Regions from separate parts of the Herbaspirillum sp. UBA812 genome, predicted to be linked through region 1. Evidence: predicted binding sites of a transcription regulator. Region 1 holds the regulator's gene; each other region holds the start of a gene.
What was found. Region 1 encodes FliA, which starts transcription of late flagellar genes. Its sites were predicted from a motif close to CTAAAGTTTNNNNNNNNNNNGCCGNTA; they were not measured.

Region 1 (7,454 bases):
GCCCCACTGGCGTGGGCAAGACCACCACCACCGCCAAGCTGGCGGCGCGCTGCGTGATGCGCCACGGCTCCGGCAAGCTGGCCCTGATCACGACCGACGGCTACCGTATCGGTGGTTACGAACAACTGCGCATCTACGGCAAGATCCTCGGCGTGATGGTGCACTCGGTCAAGGATGAGACCGACCTGCGCATCGCCCTGGAAGAGCTCAAGGGCAAGCACACCGTGCTGATCGACACCGCCGGTGTCGGCCAGCGCGACCAGATGGTGGCCGAGCAGGACGCCATGCTGGCCGGCGCCGGCGTGGACATCAAGCGCCTGCTGTGCCTGAATGCCACCGCCACCGGCGGTACGCTCAATGAAGTGGTACATGCCTATTCCAGCTCCGGGCTGGCCGGCTGCATCATCACCAAGCTGGACGAAGCCGCCACCATCGGCAACGTGCTGGATGTGGTGATCCGCCACAAGCTCAACCTGCATTACGTGGCCAATGGCCAGCGCGTGCCGGAAGACCTGCATGTGGCCAACAAGCTCTACCTGGCCGACCGTGCCTTCAAGCAGAAGCGCGAAACCGCCCCTTTCGAATTCCAGGAGGGTGAGTTGCCGGGCGTGATCGGTCCTACTGCCATGTCCATGAATGACCGGGGACTGCGTGAGGTGAGCTTTGGCTAGTTACGATATCGACCAGGCAGCAGGGCTGCGCCGGATGCTGGAGCGTCCGGTGCCCAGGCTGTTCACCTTCTTCTCGGTGCTGGGTGAGGAAGAGAAGAGTGCCATGCTCATCAATCTGGCTGCGTCACTGTCACAGGCCAAGCACAGCGTGCTGGTGGTGGATGGCGACGTTGCCACAACGGGTCTGCTGACCCGCATCGGCCTGCGTCACGACGTGGCGACCCTGCAGGAAGTGGCGCGCATGGAGCGTCCGATGGCGGAAGCCACACGGCTCCTGCCGGAAGGTTTTTCGATGGCGCGCATCGCCCGCCGCAGCGTGCCCTCGGCGACCGATCCGCATGCCGGCCGTCTGGCGGAGATCTTCGACAGCCTCATCGAGCAGGCCGAGATCACACTGGTCAATGGCGTGCTGGCACGTGACCTGTCGCTGCCGGTGCCGACCATGGAAATGGGTGAGATCGTGATCCAGGTCTCGACTACGGCGTCTTCGATCAAGGCGGCCTATGTGCTCCTCAAGAGCCTGAGCGACCGCATCGGTCGTCGTCCTTTCAGTCTCATCGTCAACGATGCCACCGAAGCCGAAGCCCGTACCGTCTACGCCAACATGGCCCAAGCGGCCAGCCGCTACCTGGCGGCGCAGCTCAATTTCATCGGCGCGATTCCGGCGGATGACCATATTCGCCGCGCCACCGGACAGGGGCGGGCGGTGATGGACGTGTTTCCCTTCGCTGGTGCCGCGCTGGCTTTCCAGCGCCTGTCCAAGCGCTTCACGGCCGGTCCGGATGCGGCTCGCAGCAGCTACGGGATGGCCACCGACGGCGCCAGTCTGGGAGTGTGACGTGCATGTATAACGTCAAGGGAAAAAAGGGCAAGAACGACGTGCTGGAGCAGCATGCGCCGCTGGTCAAGAAACTGGCGCATCAGCTCAAGGCCAAGCTGCCCCCCAGCGTAGAGGTGGACGACCTGATCCAGGCCGGCATGATGGGCTTGCTCGACGCCGTCAACCGCTACGAGGAAACCCATGGCGCGCAGTTCGAGACCTACGCCGTGCAGCGTATCCGTGGTGCCATGCTGGATGAGCTGCGCAGCAGCGACTGGCTGCCGCGCAGCATCCGCCAGAATGCGCGCAAGGTGGAAGAAGCCATGCAGTCCCTGCTGCAGCAACTGGGCCGTCAGCCGCAAGAAGCGGAAGTGGCGCAGCACATGAAGATCAGCCTGGCCGAGTATCAGTCGCTGCTGACCGACTGCGGCGGCCACCAGTTGATCTATTACGAAGATTTTCACGACGACGAGGGCGGCCACGAACACTTCCTGGACCGCTACCAGACCGGCGACGGCGAGGATGATCCGCTGCAGAGCCTGATCAATGGCGGTTTCCGCGAAGCCGTGGTGGATTCCATCAAGGCCTTGCCCGAGCGTGAGCAGATCCTGATGGCGCTGTACTACGAGCAGGAAATGAACCTCAAGGAAATCGGCGCCGTCATGGGCGTTTCCGAATCGCGCGTGTGCCAGTTGCACAGCCAGGCGATCTCGCGCATGCGTTCCTATCTGCGCGAGCATTCCTGGAGCGGGGTGGCCTGAGGCTGCCTGCCTTCAGGGCGCAGATCCGAGAGAGGACGCAGGACGCGTTAACGACAAAGCCCGGCAAATGCCGGGCTTTTTGTTGATGCGATCTTGCTGTGCTTCCGTGAGCGGGAAGCGGCTGAAACTTATACCACGCCCAGACGGCGTCCCGAGGACCGGATGCTGTTCTGGCCATCCGGGCCATAGAAATTGCCGGTGCCGGTCTTGCCTTGCAGGATGGTCAGGGCGCTCTGGTTGATGGAGAGCTTCTTGCCGATCAGCAGGCCGTTGACGCGGTTCAGTTCCTTGGCGTCCTGCGCCAGCTCGAACAGGCTGGCCCAGATCTCGCGGTCAGCGTCGCTGGCTTGCTCATTCATCCACTGTTGCATGCCGCTTTCATCTGCACTGTAGCCGAGGCTGCCCAGCAGCGCGTGGCGGTTGCCGGCCAGCGTGGACATTTCAGCAACGATGGCGGCCTTTTCGGTAATGATGTCGGTCAGGCCTTCGGCGGTGGCTTCCGCCAGCAGTGCCTGTTCCTGGCTCAGTTTTTCCACCAGGCGCGACAGCGCGGCGTGTTCCAGGGACAGGTTGCTGGCCGGATTCATGCGAAAGATCCTCTGAGCGGTAAAACGGGAATCAGGCCGGGCGGGCGCTGATGAGATTCTTGACAGTATCGATCACGCCGTCGGCGATCTTGTCGGCATCGATCTGGAAAGTGCCGTTGGCGATGGCCGCTTTCAGCTTTTCCACTTTTTCGGCATTGAAACCGCCGTTTTTGGTGTCCTTGGTTTCCAGCGCCTGATAGGTGCTGGACAAGCGCACGCTGTCCGAAGCCGCTTTTGTGGTGGCCGGGTCGGTGCCAGCAGGATTGGCGGCAGTCGTGTTGCGGGTCTGCGTTTGCGTCTGCTCGGTGTTGAGGGCAGCAGATTTGAGGGCGTCGTTAACGTTCACGGCAGTATTCCTTGTAGGGTGGGGGCGCTTCGCACCCGCCTGTCGTATGGATTATCGACCAGTTCTGGGCAAACTTTAACATTCCCGCACCTGAATTAAGCTGAATTCGGGTACTTTTCTTCACATTCCTGTCCGGGCGATCCGCTGCGTTCCGCGTGGGACTTGCCCTGCGGGAAATTGCTTCATATCAATAGAGAAACCGCGGCCACCGGCTCAATAGTTGATTTCCAGAATCCCGCCCGCTTTGGCAATACCGCTCACCACCTGGCCGGCCGCCGTCCGGGCCTGGGCCATCTGGCCTTCGTTGGCATTGGTCAGGGCGCGCGCTTCGGTGGAAATCTGGAAGCCCGGACCGATCGATACGACCCGTACCGCCTGGCCTTGCTGCACCACGCGCTGGTTGCGGATGGTGTCGAGGCGCAGCGGCGTACCGGCGCGCAGCGACATGTTGGCGACGCGGCCGATGACCTGTGATTCTTCGGTGATCACGCCGCTGGGCAGCGCCGACATGTCGCCGCGAATGCGCGTGATGTCGCTGGCGCTGATGGTCTGGCCCTGGGCCAGCGGGACCGCGGCGACCAGGTAATCCGAGATCACCTGCACATTGGCGCGCAGGTAGATGGTCCAGGGGGAGGGGGCCACGCACTTGATGCCGACCGTGGTGCGGCCGAACAGGCGGCCGCCATTGGGCATGAAGGCTTGCGGTTCAAGGCAGGCCGCCAGCGTCAGGCGTGCATCGGCCGGATCGATGGTGACCGTGACGCTGCCGGGCAGGCCCGAGGTCTGGCTTTTCAGGAATTGCTCCGCCACTTGTTGCAGGGCTTGCAAGTCTTGCTTTTGGGGGGAGTTGGGGTCGTTCTGGGCGAGTGCAGGCGCAGTCGCCCCCAGGCCGGCTGCCAGCAAGGACAGGACGGCGAAAGTGCGGCGCAGGGCGCGGAAAGCGTGTTTCATTTTGTGCAACTTGCCCGCAGGGCATAGGCGAATCTTGGCACTCATGGTACGTCGCGCGCGCGAGGTCAAAAGGGCAAACAGGGGAGGCTTTTCTCTCTTTATCGCCCCTTAGAGTTCGGGGTGCGAACGTATGATCAAGCCTACGTAATTCCATCATCGGCGCAGTCCGCAAGTGGCCCGGCAACCGGCCGGGCAGGACAGGGGGCGCTGGTACTTCCGGAGGACCTGATGGTCTCTAAGCTCGACGATTATTTCCGTTTCAACGAGATGGCGCTGAACCTGCGGTCACAGCGCCAGCAGGTGCTGGCGTCCAACATCGCCAACGCGGACACGCCCAACTACAAGGCGCGTGACGTCAACTTTGCCGACGCGCTCAAGAATGCGCTGGACAGCAAGTCCAACACGATTCCGCCGCTGCAGCTGGAGCGCACTGCTGCCACGCACGTGGCCGGCACCGCGCCCGACAACGGTCCGGGCAGCATCGGCGGCACCGCCTTGCAGTACCGCACGCCGGCCCAGGGCAGCGTGGACGGCAATACGGTCGATATGGATGTGGAGCGCAATGAATTCCTGGACAACGGCATCCGCTACGAAGCCGGCGTCACCTCCGTGAACGGCCAGATCAAGGCCATGCTGAACGCTATCCAACCGGGCTGATAAACATGTCTCTTTCCAACATCTTCAACGTCGCCGGCTCGGCCATGAGCGCCCAGGCACAGCGCCTCAACGCCACGGCCAGCAACATCGCCAACGCCGACAGCGCGACCAGCCCCGATGGCACGCCCTACAGGGCCAAGCAGGTGGTGTTCGAAGCCATTCCGGTGGGCAGCGTCAAGGACAGCGGCGTGAAAGTGGCGGCCGTGGTCGAGAATCAGGCTCCGCCCAAGCTGGTCTACGACCCCAAGCATCCCATGGCCGATGGCAATGGCTACGTCGCCATGCCCAACGTCAATCCGGTCGAGGAAATGGTCAACATGATCTCGGCCTCCCGCTCTTACCAGACCAATGTGGAAACGATGAACACGGCCAAGGCCATGCTCGTCAAGACCCTCACCATCGGCCAATAACCAGGACCTGAACCATGGCAATCGTCTCCAGTGACCTGCTCACCGCAATGAATGGCACGAGCAGCAGCTCGTCCACTACCACCAGCTCTTCCAGCCTGGACAACAACAGCCCGGATGCGATCCAGAACCGCTTCCTGACGCTGTTGATCGCGCAGATGAAGAACCAGGACCCCAGCAACCCGATGGACAATTCGCAGCTGACTACCCAGATGGCGCAGCTGTCCACGGTGTCGGGCATCAGCCAGCTGAACAATTCGCTGTCCACGCTGATGAGCAACCTCAACTCCTCGCAAGCGCTGTCGACCGCCAACATGATCGGCCACAGCGTGCTGGCCCCGGGCAACAGCATCCAGCTGACCAGCGATACCACCAAGGATGCCAGCGGTACGGAAACCACCAGCCAGAAGGCGGTGTTCGGCGTGAACCTGTCCGGTACCGCCTCCTCCGTGGTGGTCACCATCAAGGATTCCTCGGGTGCCGTGGTGCACACCACCGACCTGGGCACCCAGGCCGCCGGCGTGGTGCCGGTGATCTGGGATGGCTCCAACGACACCGGTGGCAAGGTGGCCGATGGCAATTACACCTTCACGGTCAGTGCTTCCAACAACGGGACGGCGGTCAGCGCATCGACCTTGTCCTTCGGTACCGTTTCCAGCGTCTCGACTGCGTCGGACGGCGTCAAGCTCAACGTCACCAATGTCGGCACCATCAAGCCGACCGACGTCGTGCAAATTCTTTAATCGTCATTACCGACAACATTCGGAACAAGGGGATATCTCATGAGTTTTCAGCAAGGTCTGAGCGGACTGAACGGCGCAGCCAAGAGCCTGGACGTCATCGGTAATAACGTGGCCAACGCCAGCACGGTGGGTTTCAAGCAGTCGCAGACGCAGTTTGCCGACATGTACGCCAATTCCATGAACCGTTCCGGCAATTCGCCGGTGGGTATCGGTGTGACCGTGGCCAATGTGGCGCAACAGTTCACCCAGGGCAATATCACGTCGTCCAACAACCCGCTGGATATCGCCATCAATGGTGACGGTTTCTTCCAGTTGGCCGCCAGCTCCAGCGACCTGTCGCCGATGTACGGGCGCAATGGCCAGTTCCAGCTCGACAAGAACGGCTACATCGTCAACCCCAGCATGAACGGGGCCTTCCTGATGGGTTATGCAGCCGGTGTGACCGGTGGCGATCCGGTGCGCCTGCAGATTGATACCTCCTCGATCCCGGCGACCACCACCACCACCGTCAATACCAAGGTCAACCTGGATTCGCGCGTGACCGTGCCGACCACGACCACCTTCAGCGCCACCGACCCGACCTCGTACAACAACTCGACCGGCGTGACCATCTATGACAGTCTGGGCAATCCGTACAGCGTCCAGACTTTCTATGTGAAGAACACGCCGACCGGCACGCCGCCGACCACTACCTGGGACGTCTACGCCACCGTCGACGGCAAGACCCTGACCACCACCTCCGGTGGTACCACGCCCCTGAAGCTGGGTTCGATGGTGTTCGATTCGACCGGTACCCTGACCTCGGGCGGTGCCATGACCATCGACCTGCGTTCGACCGGCACCAACCCCGGCATCGCCAAGGCCGGCGGCAACTTCGCCAGCACCATTGCGCTGAGCTACACCGGCTCGACCCAGACCGGTTCGGCCTTCGTCAACCTGGCGCAGAGCCAGAACGGCATGCCGCCGGGCACCCTGTCGAGCTTCTCGATCGACAAGGACGGCACCATCGTCGGTTCCTACAGCAACCAGCAGACCAAGAATCTGGGCAGCGTGGTGCTGGTCAATTTCGCCAACCCCAACGGCCTGCAGCCGCTGGGCAACAACCTGTACTCCGCCACGGCCGCCGCCGGCAGCCCGCTGGTGGGCAAGCCGACCACGGGTACCTTCGGTACCCTGCAGGCACGTGCGGTGGAAGACTCCAACGTCGACCTGACCGCCGAGCTGGTCAACATGATCGTGGCGCAGCGTGTCTACCAGGCCAACTCGCAGACCATCAAGGTGCAGGATACCGTGCTGCAGACGCTGGTCAGCCTGCGTTAACAGGGTGTTCCGGCGCGCCTTGCGGCGCGCCTGCTTCAAGGCTGCCGGCGTCGCCGGTGGCCGGTTTCAACCGGTGGTGCCAGGGATGGGTACCACCACTAAGGGGTGATATGGATCGTCTGGTCTATACAGCGATGTCGGGCGCCAAGCACACGCTTGAGCAGCAAGCCAGCGCCAGCAACAACCTGGCC
Region 2 (7,454 bases), on a different contig from region 1:
CACCTGGTACGCGCCCGACATCAGCCCCTCTGCCTTGCAGGCCAAGCCGGCCTGGACCCGCGCCATGCTGGCCGACTACCTGGCCAGCGGCCACGCCGCCAATGGGGCCACCGCCGGCGGACCGATGCTGGAAGCCATCGAAAAGAGTTTCTCGCGCATGACCCGTGAGGATCTGGATGCAATGGCCACCTATCTGCTGCCGGCCAGTCCGGTCGCGGCTGCTCCGGCGTCCGCGACTGCGCCGCCTGCTGCCGTCCATGCGCTGACCCCGGTGCAGGGCGACGATACGCCCCAGGCGTTGGCCGCCATGAGTGTGGGTGCACGTGTCTATATGAACAATTGTGCCTCCTGCCACAACACCGGCGGGCAGGGCCTCAATGGCCTGCCATCCCTGCAGCAGCATCCGCTGCTGCGCCAGCCCAATGCCGACAACGTGGCCATGGCCATCCTCGAAGGCGTGCTGCCGGAGCACGGACAAGGCATGATCGGCTTTGCCCATACCTTGAACGATGGCGAGATTGCGGCGGTGACCAACTACCTGATGCAGGATCTGGGTGGCAGCAAGGTCAGCATCAGCGCCGAGCGCGTCAAAGCCTTGCGGGCCGGCGGTGAGCCCTCGCCGCTGTTGTGGGTGGCGCGCGGCGGCATGGTGCTGCTGGTGCTGGTCCTGCTGGGCGTGGCGGTCTGGTGGCGTCGTCGCAGCAAGTCAGGCAGGGCTGGCTGACGCCCTTGGAAAGACCTTCCAACGCGCCTGACATGTCATACCAGATGCCGCCCGCTTGCTCCGGGCGGCTCTTTTTTTGTGCTGCGTGGCGGCTTTTGCGTGGCAATGGTCTGCTGCGAGTGACATTCGGGATTGTTTCGGGCTATCCTCGACATTCGATGAGGAAAAGCATGAAAAAGATTTCGCAGCACCTGAAGCAACTGGGCATGGGCAGCCTGCTGCTGGCCAGCGCCTGGATGATTCCCGCTGCGGCACACGCGGACCGGCTCGGCGAGATCCAGGAGCGTGGCTCGCTGATCTGCGCCACGCTGGCCAGCAATGAGCCGCTGGGTTTCCCCGATCCGCAGAGCGGCCAGATCGTCGGTTTCGATGTGGACATGTGCAGTGCCATCGCCGCCAAGCTGGGCGTCAAGATGCGACAGCGCAGTTTGACCGTGGAAGCCCGTCTGCCGGCGCTGATCCAGGGCGAGGTTGACCTGGTCTCGGGCGCACTGGGCTATACCCGCGAGCGGGCGCGCCAGATCGATTTCACGGCTTCGCATTACCAGACGCCGATCAAGCTGCTCGTGTACAGCGATTCCGGACTGAATCTGGTATCCGACCTGGAAGGCAAGCGCATCAGCGCCAATCGCGGTTCCACCCCGGAGCAGGCGGTGCGGCGCGTACTGCGCAAGGCCACCTTGCTGACTTTCCCTGAGACCCCGCAAACCTTCCTGGCTATGGCCCAGCGGCAGGTCGATGCCATGGCCGTGGCCATGCCCTCGGGGATCCGCTTCGTCAACGAATCGGGCGGACGCTTCCGCTTCGTCGAAGGCGCACTGGCCTGGGAGCCGACGGCGCTGGGCGTCAAGAAGGGCGAGCACCGACTGCTGGACGCCGTCAACAAGGCGCTGGCCGCGCTGGAAAAGGACGGCGAGATCGACGCCATGTGGATCAAGTGGTTCGGTCCCAAGACCAAGTTCAATATTCCCCGCGACAAGAAGCTCACGCCCATTTCGGCATTCCGCCACGCGGGCTGACGGCATCATCCGATCCGGGCGCTGCGGCGTCCGTTTCCTTTTTTGGTTTTCCTCGCGCACGGACAGCGCAACAGAGCGATAGAGCAGGTTCATGGCAGTCACTTCCGCATCGTCTTCCACTTCCCCCGATCATGATGGCCTGCCGCCGCGCCAGCGGCTGCTGGCCATTGCCACGGTGGTGCTGGGCCTGAGCATCGCGGTGCTCGACGGCTCCATCGCCAATCTGGCGTTGCCGGTCATGGCCACCGACCTGAAAGCCAGCGATGCCGATGCCATCTGGGTCATCAACAGCTACCAGATCGCCATGGCGGTGTGCCTGCTGCCGCTGGCCTCGCTGGGCGAAGTGATCGGCTACCGGCGCGTCTATCTGGGTGGCTTGTTCCTGTTCACCCTGGCCTCGCTGGCCTGCGCGGCCAGCGGCGACATGCTGCAACTGAGCCTGGCGCGGGTGCTGCAGGGGCTGGGGGCGGCCGGCATCCTGTCGGTCAATACCGCGCTGATCCGCTTCATCTATCCGGCCCGGCAGCTGGGCCGGGCCATCGGCTACAACGCGCTGGTGGCCGGGACCGGCAATGCGCTGGGGCCCACCGTGGCCGGGGTCATCCTGCATCTGGGCTCATGGCACTGGCTGTTCCTCATCAACATCCCGCTCGGACTGGCGGCGTTGGCCGTGGGCAGCCGCGCCTTGCCGTTCAATCCCTTGTCGGCCCGCCGTTTCGATCGCCAGTCGGCACTGCTGTGCATGGCCTTCATCGGCTTGCTGCTCTACACCATCGATGCCATCGGCCACCTGCAGGGCGGCTGGGTGGTGGCGGGCTGCGCGCTGCTGACCGCCATCAGCCTGGCATTGCTGCTCAAACTGCAGTCGCCGAGCGCGCCCATGCTGCCGCTGGACCTGCTGCGCATCCCCTTGTTTGCCTTGTCGATCGGGACCTCGTTCTGCTCCTTTGCAGCGCAGATGGCGGTTTTCGTCATGTTGCCCTTCATGCTGCAGAATCATCTCGGTATGGGCGCCGCGCGCGCGGGCATGCTGTTGACGGCCTGGCCGGTGGCCGTGGCGCTGACCGGGGTGGTGGCCGGCAAGCTGTCGGACCGCGTCGCTGCGGGTTTGCTGGGGGGGATCGGGCTGGCCGTGATGTGCCTGGGATTGCTGGCCTTGCTGGCGGTGGACCGCAGCACGCCGGATGGCCTGATGCTGTCCATGTTTGCGGTGTGCGGTATCGGCTTCGGACTGTTCCAGTCGCCCAACAACCGCACCATGATCAGTGCCGCGCCGCGTGAACGGACCGGCGGAGCCAGCGGCATGCTGGGCACGGCACGCCTGACCGGGCAGACCGTGGGGGCGTCGGTGGTGGCGATGCTGATGGGGTTCTCGGGCTCGCCGTATGCGCTGGTCCTGTGCTTTGCCGCCGCCCTGGCGGGCGCGGCCAGCCTGGTCAGCCTGTCGCGGCTGCGTTATTGAGCGGGAGGACCGGGCAGGGCAGGGCGTTGAGACCGGGCTTGCCGGGCTTACAGCGCCGGTGCCACCGTCTCGCCATGCGCATGCTGGTGCGCCGCATGAGCCGCCACGGAGAGCGCCATGCTGAGATAGTTTTCGCTGCGGCGGCGCTGCTGCGCCTGCTGCTGTTCCAGCGCAAACAATTGCTGGTAGAGATTGCGGATCTGCTGCTGCAGCAACTGGCGCTGCTGCTTGCCATCCCGGTTGCCCGGGAAACGCGCCAGGGACTGCGCCTGCTGCTGCAGGAGCAGGATGCGGTGGCTCAATTGCGCCACCAGCTCGGCGGGGTCATGGTCCAGCGTGTCTGCCACTGCGACTTCAGCGTGGGCAGGTTGTTCTTGTTCATACGCGACGTTCATGCGAACTCCAGCCCACAGGGGCGCAAGGATTGCAAGGGGACTGCGATAGTGCCTTCGCTTTGTTTTACGGCAGCCACGCGGACATCTTGAGCCACGGAAAGTAAAAAAAGTAAAAGGCGCAGTCCCCGTCAGGGGGCTGCGCCTTTGACATGCGGGCGGCCTCAGGGCGGCCCGCAGTGGCTGCGGTCAGGGGATCAGATCACGCCACGGCGCATCTGGTCCAGCTCGATGGATTCGAACAGGGCCTTGAAATTGCCTTCGCCGAAGCCGTCATTGCCCTTGCGCTGGATGATTTCATAGAACACCGGCCCGATCAGGTTCTGCGTGAAGATCTGCAGCAGCAGGCCCTGACCATCGGTGGGCGCGCCGTCGATCAGGATCTTCAGTTCACGCAAGGCAGCCAGGTCTTCGCCATGGCCGGGGATGCGGCGTTCCACCAGGTCATAGTAGGTGGCGATGGTGTCCTGCAGCGGCACGCCGCGGGCGTAGAGGGCACGCACGGTCTGGTAGATGTCGTCGGTGCCCAGGGCGATGTGCTGGATGCCTTCGCCGTTGTACTGCTTGATGAATTCCTCGATCTGCGACTTGTCGTCGGCACTCTCGTTGATGGGGATGCGGATCTTGCCGCAGGGGCTGGTCATGGCGCGCGAACGCAGGCCGGTGACCTTGCCCTCGATGTCGAAATACTTGATCTCGCGGAAATTGAACAGGCGCGTATAGAACGACGACCAGGTGTCCATCGCGCCGCGCATGACGTTGTGGGTCAGGTGGTCGATGTAGGTCAGGCCCACGCCCTTGGGATTGCGCTCCACGTCCGGGAAGAACTGGAAGTCGACGTCATAGATGGAGCCATTGTCGCCATAGCGGTCCACCAGATAGAGCAGCGAGCCGCCGATGCCGCGAATGGCAGGAATGTTCAGTTCCATCGGGCCCAGCTTGGCTTCTACGCCTTCGGCACCGAGCTCGAGTGCACGTTTGTACACATGGGCCGCATCCTTGACGCGGAAGGCCATGGCGTTCACCGAGGCCCCGTGCACCTGGGCGAAGGCGGCGGCATTGCTGCCGGGTTCGCCGTTGAGGATGAAGTTGATCTGGCCCTGGCGATACAGGGTGACATTCTTGGAGCGGTGGCGCGCCACGGCGGTGAAGCCCATCAGCTCCAGCACGGCGGCAATGCCGGCCGGATCGGCGGCGGTGTACTCGACGAACTCGAAGCCGTCGGTGCCCATGGGATTGTCGAACAGGTCGCCGCTGGCGCGGACAGGGGAGTTGGCGGCTGCGGTGGCGAACTGGGTGTCTGCGTGGCCCATCTGGTGTCTCCTCGTGTGGGGAGGGCCGGCAAGCGCGGCCCATGCGAGGAGTTTATTGCGTCAAGACTGCAATTTGTGATTGTTTTTTGCGCGATATATTAGATAATATGCACAAATAATTCTTAAATATGAACTTTGGAGAGACAAATGAGCATCATCAACGTGGACCGCTACGACCTGGCCTTGCTGACCGAGCTGCAGCGAGATGGCCATATTACCAATAGCGCCCTCGGTCTGAAAGTCCACCTGTCCACTTCGCAGATCAGCCGCCGCGTGCAGCGGCTGGAGGAAGCCCATGTCATCGAACGCTACACCGCCGTGCTGGACCCGGCCGTGGTCGGTCTGGGCGTGACCGCGTTCACCACCGTGACCCTGGACCGCCAGGGAGAGACCCGTGGCGAACTCTTCGAGAAGGCCGTGGAAACGATGCCGGAAGTGACCGAATGTTTCTCCGTCACGGGCGAGGGCGATTATATCCTGCGCATCGTGGCCCCCGACCTGGCCGCCTTCTCCGAATTCATGATGACGCGCTTGCTGCGCCTGCCGGGCGTGACCAACGTCAAGTCCAACATCACCCTCAAAAAGGTCAAGCAGTCCCATGAACTGCCGCTGGAACATGTGATGCAGCCGGTGAAGTCGCGCCAGCGCATCCGCTTCTCGCAGTGAGGCTTCAAAAAGCATGATGCCGTTATTCAATGATTGGACGCCTCAATCATTGAATAATCGAATGATGCTTTTTATCAGGCTTTTCTCCACCTCTGATCCGGCTCAGGAATTCAAAAGCAATCGCCGGAGTGCCGCCCCGTCAGCGCAGGCCTAGAATCAGTGGCATCCGATTCCGGGAGCGCTACATGCTGACCATGACTTCTTCTCCTCTGCCGACTAGCTCCACTGCCTCCGCCGCCGACGTCAACGGACTCGACCCCGACACCTGCTGGCAAGCCGTGCAGCAGCGCGATGCGTCTTTCGATGGCCGGTTCTGGTATGCGGTGCGCACCACCGGCGTGTACTGCAGGCCCTCCTGCGGGGCACGCACACCCTTGCGCAAGAACGTGGCCTTCCACGCCAGCTGCGCTGCGGCCGAAGCGGCTGGCTTTCGTCCATGCCAGCGCTGCAAGCCGGACCAGCCGCCCTTGCACGAGCGCCAGGCACAGGCCATCGCGCAAGCCTGCCGCCTGATCGCGCAGGCCGAGGAACAGCCCGACACGGCCACGCTGGCGCAGGCCGCGGGCTTGAGCCGTCATCATTTTCATCGGGTCTTCAAGCAGCACACCGGCCTCACTCCCAAGGCCTATGCCGATGCCCATCGCGCCGGCCGCCTGCGCGCGCAACTCGGCGGCAGTGCCAGCGTGACCGAGACGCTCTATGACGTCGGCTTCCATTCCAGTGGCCGCTTCTATGCGCAAAGCGCGGCGCAACTGGGCATGAAGCCGGCGACCTATCGTCGCGGCGGCCGCGGCGAGAAAATCCGCTTCGCCGTTGCGCAATGCTGGCTGGGCGCCTTGCTGGTGGCGGCTACGGAGCAGGGCATCTGCGCGCTCACCTTGGGCAGCGAGCCGGAGGAGTTGCTGCGGCAACTGCAGGATCGTTTCCCCCATGCCGATCTCGCCCCCGGCGATGCCGCCTTCGAGCAGACGCTGGCGCAAGTACTGACCGCGCTGGACGATCCGCGACAGGGTGCCGCCTTGCCACTGGACGTGCGCGGTACCGCCTTCCAGCAGCGTGTGTGGCAGGCACTGCGCGCAGTGCCGCCCGGGGTCACCTTGACCTATGCCGAACTGGCTGCGCGCATCGGCCAGCCTGCAGCGGTGCGGGCGGTCGCCAATGCCTGTGCGCGCAACGAGATCGCCGTGCTCATTCCCTGCCATCGCATCGTCCGGCTCGATGGCGCGCCCTCCGGCTATCGCTGGGGCATCGCGCGCAAGAGCGCCTTGCTGGCGCGCGAGGCCGAGGGCAGGGAAGACGCCGCCAGCCCGAAAGACCAGCGCGCCTGAAGCCTTTGCCCTGCGCGGCTACAATAGGCCTTCCTTCATCGCTGGAGTTGCGCATGCATGTTCTTGGCAAGGCTGGTCTCGCATTCGCGGGCGCGGTACTGATCCTGGGTGGTGTGGTCGCCTGTTCGCCGCTGTCGGCCATCAATGCCGTCACGCCCGCTTCCTCCTACGTCAAGACCGAAGGGGTGGCCTACGCCAACACCGATAACCCGCGTCAAAAGCTGGACATCTATCGTCCCGCCAACGCCCCGGCCACCGCCTCCGGCCCGGGCTTGCCGGTGGTGGTGTTCTTCTATGGCGGCAGCTGGAACGAGGGCAGCCGCAAGGATTACGCCTTCGTCGGCGAGGCCCTGAGTTCACGCGGTTTCATTGCCGTACTGCCTGATTACCGCGTCTATCCCGAAGTGCGTTATCCCGATTTCGTGAAGGACAGCGCCCAGGCCGTGGCCTGGACCTTGCGCTCGGTGCGCGAGCTGGGTGGCGATCCGCAGCGCGTCTTTGTCATGGGACATAGCGCCGGTGCCTACAACGCCGCCATGGTGGCGCTCGA
Region 3 (7,454 bases), on a different contig from region 1:
GGATCGAAGGGCTTGACCAGCCAGCCATTGGCACCGGCGGCCTTGCCCTTGGCCTTCATCTCGTCGCTGAACTCGGTAGTCAGCATCAGGATGGGCACACGTGCGTAACTGGTCAGCTCGCGCAGGGAGCGGATCAGCGTCAGGCCGTCCATGCGCGGCATGTTCTGGTCGGTCAGGACCAGGTCGAAGGTATGCGTCTTGGCCTTTTCCAGCGCGTCCACCCCGTCGACCGCCTCGGTCACGTTGTAACCTGCAGCTTTCAGACTGAATACCACCATCTGACGCAGTGACCCGGAATCATCTACTGCGAGAATCGTTTTGGACATCGTTACTCCCTGTTTCTTCAATAAGGCTCATGCGCGTATGCATTATGCCGCACCCTTGGCCACCGACCTACCGCCCAGCCAAGGCCGGAATGACCTAGTTCAATCTTGTACCACTCAGCCAGCCACCGATCAGAACAGCTCGATGTCGCCACTTTCCATGCGGGTCTGGCGCACTGCTTTCCAGAGCCCGGTATCGAGCATGTTGAGGCGCTCTTCAATCGCCTGCACCGTGCTGGCCAGCAATTCCTTGACCTCTTCGTCGGTCTGGCCCTGCTCGGGGACGATCTCGAAGCTGTTCGCACTCAGGACCCCCAGCGCTTCACGCAGGCCGATCACGCGGCGCACGATGCGTTCCAGCAGCTGGCTGGTCATGTCCTGGAACTGCAAGCCGGTCACGGCCGCGTTGACGTAGTGGCTGACTTCGCCCTGGGTGGCCTTGAGCTGATCAATGCTCGCGCTGTCGAACTGACCGCTGCCGTTCATCAGGCCTTCCAGGATGGATTGCTGTATCTGTACCGCGCGATGCAGCTCCATGAAACTGTTGCCCAGCTTGCCGATGGCTTCGCCCAGCAGGATGTTGGTCTGGACCAGGTCCGACTCCACTTCCGTCAATTGGCGGCTGCCGCCGCTGGCAGTATCGAGCAACAAGCGCTTGAGCTCCTGCAGCATGGTCTTGGTCGGCATATCCGGCTCTCTTCCCCTGTTCAATTGGAACACTTCTGCTTCATTGGCAAACCGCGCGCACCCGCGCCGGCGTGGCATCTGTTATCAGTTCTTGGCCGGCGCACTCAGCCCTTGCTGCACATCTTCATCGCTGGCATCGGTGGGGACGTTCAACGAGCCGCTATCCTTTTCCACCAGTTCTTCCGCCTTCTTGTTCATGACGATGATGCTGATGCGGCGGTTGATCGGGTTGAACGGATCTTCCTTGTCCAGCAGCACCGCCGAGGACAGGCCCACCACCCGCAGCACCTTCGATTCGTCCATGCCGCCGGTAATGAGTTCGCGGCGCGAAGCATTGGCGCGGTCAGCCGACAGTTCCCAGTTGCTGTAGCCCTTCTCGCCGCGCGAATAAGGCGTGGCATCGGTGTGGCCGGACAGGCTGATCTTGTTGGGCACGTCGTTCAATGTGCGGCCGATCTCATGCAGGATTTCCTTGGTATAGGGCTGCAGTTGCGCACTGGCCAGGGCAAACATGGGACGGTTCTTCTCGTCCACGATCTGGATGCGCAGGCCTTCCGAGGTGATGTCGATCAACAGCTGGTTCTTGAACTGCTTCAAGGTCGGATTGGAATCGATGGCCTTTTCCAGGCGCGACTTCAATTCTTCCAGGCGGGTGCGCTCGGCGCGCTCCAGTTCCTGCTGTGCCTGTTTCAGGTTCTGCTTGCGCGAGACCACATCGTTCTCGCCCTTGCGCAGCTGGCCGTCCTGGCGGGTCAGATCCTTGCCGCCGCCGGGCAGCACCGTATTGGCATCACCACTGCCGGAACCGCCGGCCATGGCCACCTTCAGCGGCGTCTTGAAGTATTCGGCGATCCCGTTCAGGTCGCCCTTGGCGGTCGATCCCAGCAGCCACATCAGCAGGAAGAAGGCCATCATCGCGGTCACGAAGTCGGCGTACGCAATCTTCCAGGCGCCACCATGGTGACCCCCGCCGCCTTTCTTGATCCGCTTGACGATAATGGGACGTAGACCTTCGTCGGCCATGCCTGTGCTCCTGCTTCAATACTGATGTCTGTGTGAATCGACCTGCCTGCCGGCCTCCCCTGGCCGGCCTGCTGACCGCTTACTTGCCCTTGGCCTGCTTGACGTGCTCTTCCAGTTCGAGGAAGGTCGGACGTTCGGTCGAGAACAGGACCTTGCGGCCGAATTCGATCGACAGTGCCGGCGCATAGCCATTCAGGCTTGCCAGCAACGTCACCTTGACGCACTGGTAGATCTTGGTCGATTCGTGCAGCTTCTGTTCCAGCAAGCTGGAGAGCGGGCCCACGAAACCGTAGGCCAGCAGAATACCGAGGAAGGTACCGACCAGCGCGTGCGCGATCAGCATGCCCAGCTCGGAGGGAGGGATACCCACCGACTCCATGGTGTGCACCACGCCCATCACCGCCGCCACGATACCGAAGGCCGGCATGCCGTCGCCCAGCTTGGCGATGCAGTGCACCGGAATCTCGCCCTCGTGATGGTGGGTCTCGATTTCGTTGTCCATCAGGTTTTCGATCTGGAACGCATCCATGTTGCCCGACACCATCAGGCGCAGGTAATCGGTCATGAACTCGATCAGGTGATGGTCCGCCAGCACGCCAGGGTACTTGCTGAAGATGGGGCTGCTTTCCGGCTCTTCGATGTCGCCTTCGATCGACATCAAACCCTCTTTACGGGATTTGGTGAGGATCTCGAAGAGCAGCGCCATCAGCTCCATGTACAGCGCCTTGGTGTAGGTGCTGCCTTTGAAAACAGTGGGCAGCGCCTTCAAGGTGGCCTTGATCGCCTTGTTGTTGTTACCGACCAGGAAAGCGCCCCCTGCTGCACCGCCGATCATGAGCAGTTCGATCGGCTGAAACAGTGCCCCCAGGTGGCCCCCTGCCATGGCAAAGCCGCCGAAGACGGACGCCATGACCACGATATATCCAATGATGACTAACAAGTGCCTACTCCCGTCCCTGTGGCGTTGAGTGTATTTTCACGTTCGTCAGATTACAGGTATTCCAGTCAAGCAAATGGGGGAATACATATCCGAAAAACGCCCTTCCTTTTCGATTTACGGCTGAATTCGCGCAAACTTGATACGTCGCGTCTCGCAGCCCCGTGTAAAGGGCGTCTTTACCCATGCAACGTGTCACATGCGCCATCCGTGCAGCACCCTGCCCCCGTCCTCCGGTTCGACCACCACATCCGGGGTGGTGCCGGGGATATGGAATTCGTAGCTCAGAAGCAGCGTCCCCGGCTTCATTTCCGCGCGCGCCTTGTGCCACAGCGCCTCCATCGCCGCCGGTGACAGGTAGGCAAACACCACGTCATAGTCACCAAAATCCAGCAGCAGGTAGTCGCCGCGCACGAAGCGGCAGCGATTGCCCGCCAGCGCCGCCCGCAGCCGGCTCACCAGCCACGGCAAGGGCGCAATCTCGATGCCGGTGAATTCACTCTCGGGCCGGCGGCGCGACAGGTCCAGGACGGCACCGCCCAGGCCACTGCCGATATCCATGAAACGGATCGGCCGCCCCTCGGGCAAGAGACCCGCCACGGCATCCCAGGCACTCTGCCCGGAAGGGTAGAACGGCACCTGGCTGCGGAAGGTCGACCAGAACAGCACCAGCATGAACAGGAACACCGCCAGGAACACCCACGACGGCAGGTGCAACTGACCGACGCCCAATGCCGCCAGCGGGAACACCAGCAGGATCAGCCACCACCACGCGGCCATGCGGCGCAGTCGTGCCAGCAGCGCAGCGATCACGCCATGCAGCAGGGAAGTCTGGAGGGGGGAAAGAGGAGCGAGACCGGCGCGCTGGAACAGCACGTCCAGCACGTTGGCACCAATCAGGCCCAGCACGAACAGCAGCAAGGCCTGGATGGCCGGCGCCTGCCACAGAGGCCTGCGCCCGGCACCGGGGTGATTCTCAGGTTCGGACATCGAGGCAATCGGCCTTATTCTTTTTTGGTTGAACACCCTGGCCCATTACCGCCTTGCTGCTGCTCACCAGCAGCAAGGCATCGGTACATCCCTGCTCCGGCTCAGGCCACGGCGGCCAGCACCGGCGCGGCGGACAGCGGCGCGGAAGCCGCAACCGGCATCGCACCGTCGACCAGACCCATGATGACCGCATCCTTGGCCTTCTTGGTCTTGCCGGCGCGCGAGGGCATGTGGCACAGGCCGCACAGGTAGTCCTGATGCAGGTCCAGGCGATGCACCACGAAGTGGCCGTGGCACTTGCAGCAGGCCGTGGTCATGAGCATCTTGCTTTCGAAGAAGCGCACCAGCGTCCAGGCACGGGTCAGCGACAGCACCGGCTCGCCGGCATCGTTGTAGCCGACCTGCTCCAGGTAGAGCTTGTAGGCCTTCATGACGGCCTCGATGCCACTGATGCGGGCATGCTCGATCAGGTAGCGGTGAATGTTGATGAACAGCGAAGAATGGATATTGGGCTGCCAGGTGATGAACCAGTCCGTCGAGAACGGCAGCATGCCCTTGGGCGGCGAGACACCCTTCAATTCCTTGTACAGCTTCAGCAGTCGCTCGCGCGACAGCGAGGTTTCCGATTCCAGCAACTGGAGGCGTGCCCCCAGATTGATCAGTTCAATGGCCAACTGAATTTCCTGCGCCTCTGTCACAACGCTCTTTTTAGCCATGGTGCAACCCCCCGGTGATTTCGTAATAAAACTGCCTGACCCCAATTCGCCGGCCCCGGGCGGGCGAACTTTCAGGCATGAATGCAAGACTGAAACTGAATAACTCTGTAGAACGTCTTCCCCTCCGGCGCGTTGACTGTCCCTGGCCACGCCGGCCATGCTTTTTGTCTTGTTGTTTTACGAAATTTGTTCGCCGGGCTGGCAGGCCATCAGGATGGCTGCGTGTGACTGCGCCAGGCTCTTGTCCTTGTTGTAGTTGGTCAGCATGCCGAGGATGGCGCCGTCGTCGAAACGGAAACGGGTCAACATCATGTTGGTCGCCGCCAGCTTCATGATCTGCACGTTGGACAAGCCTTCGATCAGATCGGCGATCTCGGCGCTGATACCCAGACGGAAGATTGCGGTCGGTTTGTCCGAACGGATCATTTGCTGCGCCAGCATGAGATAGCTCAGGTTGGCATCGCGGATCTCCGCCATCATGTCGTTGGTATTCATTTGCACCCCACCTCGGTAAGTACTTCCTACGGCTCACGCGGCTGAACGCTGCATCGAGCTACTTACAATCGCTTACATTTACTTGACTGCAAGCCAATTCTGAGGGGGGCAGGACAGGCGGGAAATTAGACTTGGTCGGTATTTTTAGACGGAGAGAAGCCCGAGCATCTTGTAGGTGTCCGTCTTACACGACTGCGGGATATCGGTGAAGATTTCCATTCTGGCAGCCGAAGAGCGAGGAGGCTCGTGACTTTGCGCGCCAATCAGGAATTTCCTGATCAAAAGGTTTCCTGGTTGAAATGACAAAAGAAAATTGTCTTCCAGGCAACAAAATAAGTTGTAAATATTCGATGACAAATGCCCTCTTGTTGCTTGGGGACGACTAGCTCATCCAGTTTTTTGGGCACTTCACTGTAGTTGGCTTCAGGAAGAACACCCAGAAAACTTTCATATATTTACCCGCTTTGATGATTTTTGCGCAACGTCAAAAACCATCGGGAAGTCACCGTATCGAGAATTGCTACCATTTTATGACGCTGCCAAGTGCGGCAAAACGATAAACAGATGCAGCATTTACCTTTATTCAATTTCTTTTGTGCAAACTGAACCTTGTCGGCCATCAGACGCGCCCTGCCCCGCTGCCGACACCGGCAGCCGAGCAGGGCTGGCCAGTCAGAGCTTGCTCAAGGCCTGCTCGATATCGGCAATGAGGTCGGCGGGGGCTTCCAGCCCGATGTTGAAGCGCACCAGCACGCCTTCTCGCTGCCACTGGTGGCGCATGCCGCGCATGCGGTAGGGCACGCAGAGGCTGTGGGCACCGCCCCAGCTGTAGCCGATCTTGAAGAGCTGCAGGCTGTCGACGAAGCGGTCAGTCTGCTCTTCGCTGTAACGGGAATCGAAGATCACCGAGAACAAACCGCCCGCCCCTGTGAAGTCGCGCTTCCAGTGGGCGTGTCCTGGGCAATCTTCAAAGGCCGGGTGCAGCACCGCCACGATTTCCGGGCGTTGCTTGAGCCAGGCCGCGACCTTGCGCGCGGCCGCATCGTGGGCCTCGAAACGCAGGCGCATCGAAGGCAGGCTGCGCAGGACCATGTAGACGTCGTCCATACCCACGCCGAAGCCCAGGCGCATGTGGGCCAGTTCCAGTTTCTCGTTGAGGGCCTGGTCGCGCACGATGACAGCGCCCATCAGCACATCCGAGCCGCCGGACTGGTATTTGGTGACGGCTTGCATGACGATGTCCACACCGTGTTCGAAGGCCTTGAAGGCGATGCCGGCCGCCCAGGTATTGTCGATGGCCACCAGCACACCCTTTTCATGCGCGGCACGGCACAGGGCCGGGATGTCAGGCACTTCCATCGAGACCGAACCGGGTGCTTCGGTCCACACCAGGCGTGTATTGGGCTGGATCAGCTCGGCCAGGCCGGCGCCGACCATGGGGTCGTAGAAGCGTGCGGTGATCCCGAAATCACGCTCCAGCCATTGCCCCAGGTCCTTGCTGGGGCCGTAGACGTTATCCGGCAGCAGCACGTCGTCGCCCGTCTTCAGGAAGGCGAAGTTGACCATCGCGATGGCCGCCAGGCCGCTGGGGGTGACACGGCAATAGGTGCCGCCCTCGATCTCGGCTAGCCGCGCTTCCAGCACGAAGCTGGTCGGGGTGCCGTGCAGGCCGTAGGTATAGCCCAGCTTTTCGCGCCAGTCGCGCGAACGCATGGCGGCCACGTTGGGGAACAGCACGGTGGAAGCGTGATGGATGCCGACCGGGAAGGCCTCAAAGCCGTCCGGAGCGCGGTAGCTGCTGTGGACCAGGGCGGTCTGGGGATCAAGCGGGAGAGAAGATGCGGGGGACGTAGCGTTGGAATCGGACACGGGTCTGCCTCTGGAAACGATCGCGCCCCAGGAACGGGGCGCAAAGGTCTCACTATACGCGCAGCTTGTTCACATCGAAAGCAACAGAAGCGGCCGGAAAACCCGAGAAATGGCGGGCATGGCAGAACAGAGTGAACACAGCTTCATATCGCCCGTACAGCGCCGCAGTCTGGCCTTCGCTGCCGGGCAAGCGTCAGGGCAACTGCAAGGCAAAGGGCTTGCTGATGCTGCCATCGGCGCTGGACCAGGTCCCGGTAATGGACTGGCCCTGGCGGTGCCCTTCCCATTGACCGGAGACATCCTTGCCGTTGACCGATTCTTCCATCAGCAGGTCATCGCCATCGACCTCGCCCGCTACCAGGATCTCGGGCGAACCGCCAAAGAAGAAGTAGCGCCCTTCCAGGCCATCTTCAT

Region 2: a site for FliA is predicted at 3,665-3,691, ahead of B3873_RS25040 (FlxA-like family protein). Genes of this name have one in related genera too.
Region 3: a site for FliA is predicted at 3,088-3,114, ahead of motA (flagellar motor stator protein MotA). Genes of this name have one in related genera too.

Annotation. Positions count from the first base shown of each region.
Region 1 is NZ_DBIC01000069.1:2,439-9,892, reverse strand. It holds gene flhF (flagellar biosynthesis protein FlhF) at 1-671, shown strand, start outside; gene B3873_RS04400 (MinD/ParA family ATP-binding protein) at 706-1,509, shown strand; gene B3873_RS04395 (RNA polymerase sigma factor FliA) at 1,515-2,252, shown strand; gene B3873_RS04390 (flagella synthesis protein FlgN) at 2,381-2,839, opposite strand; gene flgM (flagellar biosynthesis anti-sigma factor FlgM) at 2,871-3,185, opposite strand; gene flgA (flagellar basal body P-ring formation chaperone FlgA) at 3,399-4,136, opposite strand; gene flgB (flagellar basal body rod protein FlgB) at 4,365-4,793, shown strand; gene flgC (flagellar basal body rod protein FlgC) at 4,799-5,203, shown strand; gene B3873_RS04365 (flagellar hook assembly protein FlgD) at 5,218-5,943, shown strand; gene flgE (flagellar hook protein FlgE) at 5,983-7,263, shown strand; gene flgF (flagellar basal-body rod protein FlgF) at 7,374-7,454, shown strand, end outside.
Region 2 is NZ_DBIC01000381.1:3,242-10,695, forward strand. It holds gene B3873_RS25025 (cytochrome c) at 1-724, shown strand, start outside; gene B3873_RS25030 (ABC transporter substrate-binding protein) at 895-1,743, shown strand; gene B3873_RS25035 (MFS transporter) at 1,835-3,205, shown strand; gene B3873_RS25040 (FlxA-like family protein) at 3,253-3,600, opposite strand; gene hppD (4-hydroxyphenylpyruvate dioxygenase) at 3,795-4,910, opposite strand; gene B3873_RS25050 (Lrp/AsnC family transcriptional regulator) at 5,058-5,576, shown strand; gene ada (bifunctional DNA-binding transcriptional regulator/O6-methylguanine-DNA methyltransferase Ada) at 5,762-6,904, shown strand; gene B3873_RS25060 (alpha/beta hydrolase) at 6,958-7,454, shown strand, end outside.
Region 3 is NZ_DBIC01000167.1:2,929-10,382, reverse strand. It holds gene B3873_RS11175 (response regulator) at 1-326, opposite strand, end outside; gene B3873_RS11170 (hypothetical protein) at 456-1,010, opposite strand; gene motB (flagellar motor protein MotB) at 1,095-2,033, opposite strand; gene motA (flagellar motor stator protein MotA) at 2,113-2,973, opposite strand; gene B3873_RS11155 (class I SAM-dependent methyltransferase) at 3,166-3,960, opposite strand; gene flhC (flagellar transcriptional regulator FlhC) at 4,062-4,676, opposite strand; gene flhD (flagellar transcriptional regulator FlhD) at 4,854-5,171, opposite strand; gene B3873_RS11140 (cystathionine beta-lyase) at 5,844-7,040, opposite strand; gene B3873_RS11135 (hypothetical protein) at 7,234-7,454, opposite strand, start outside.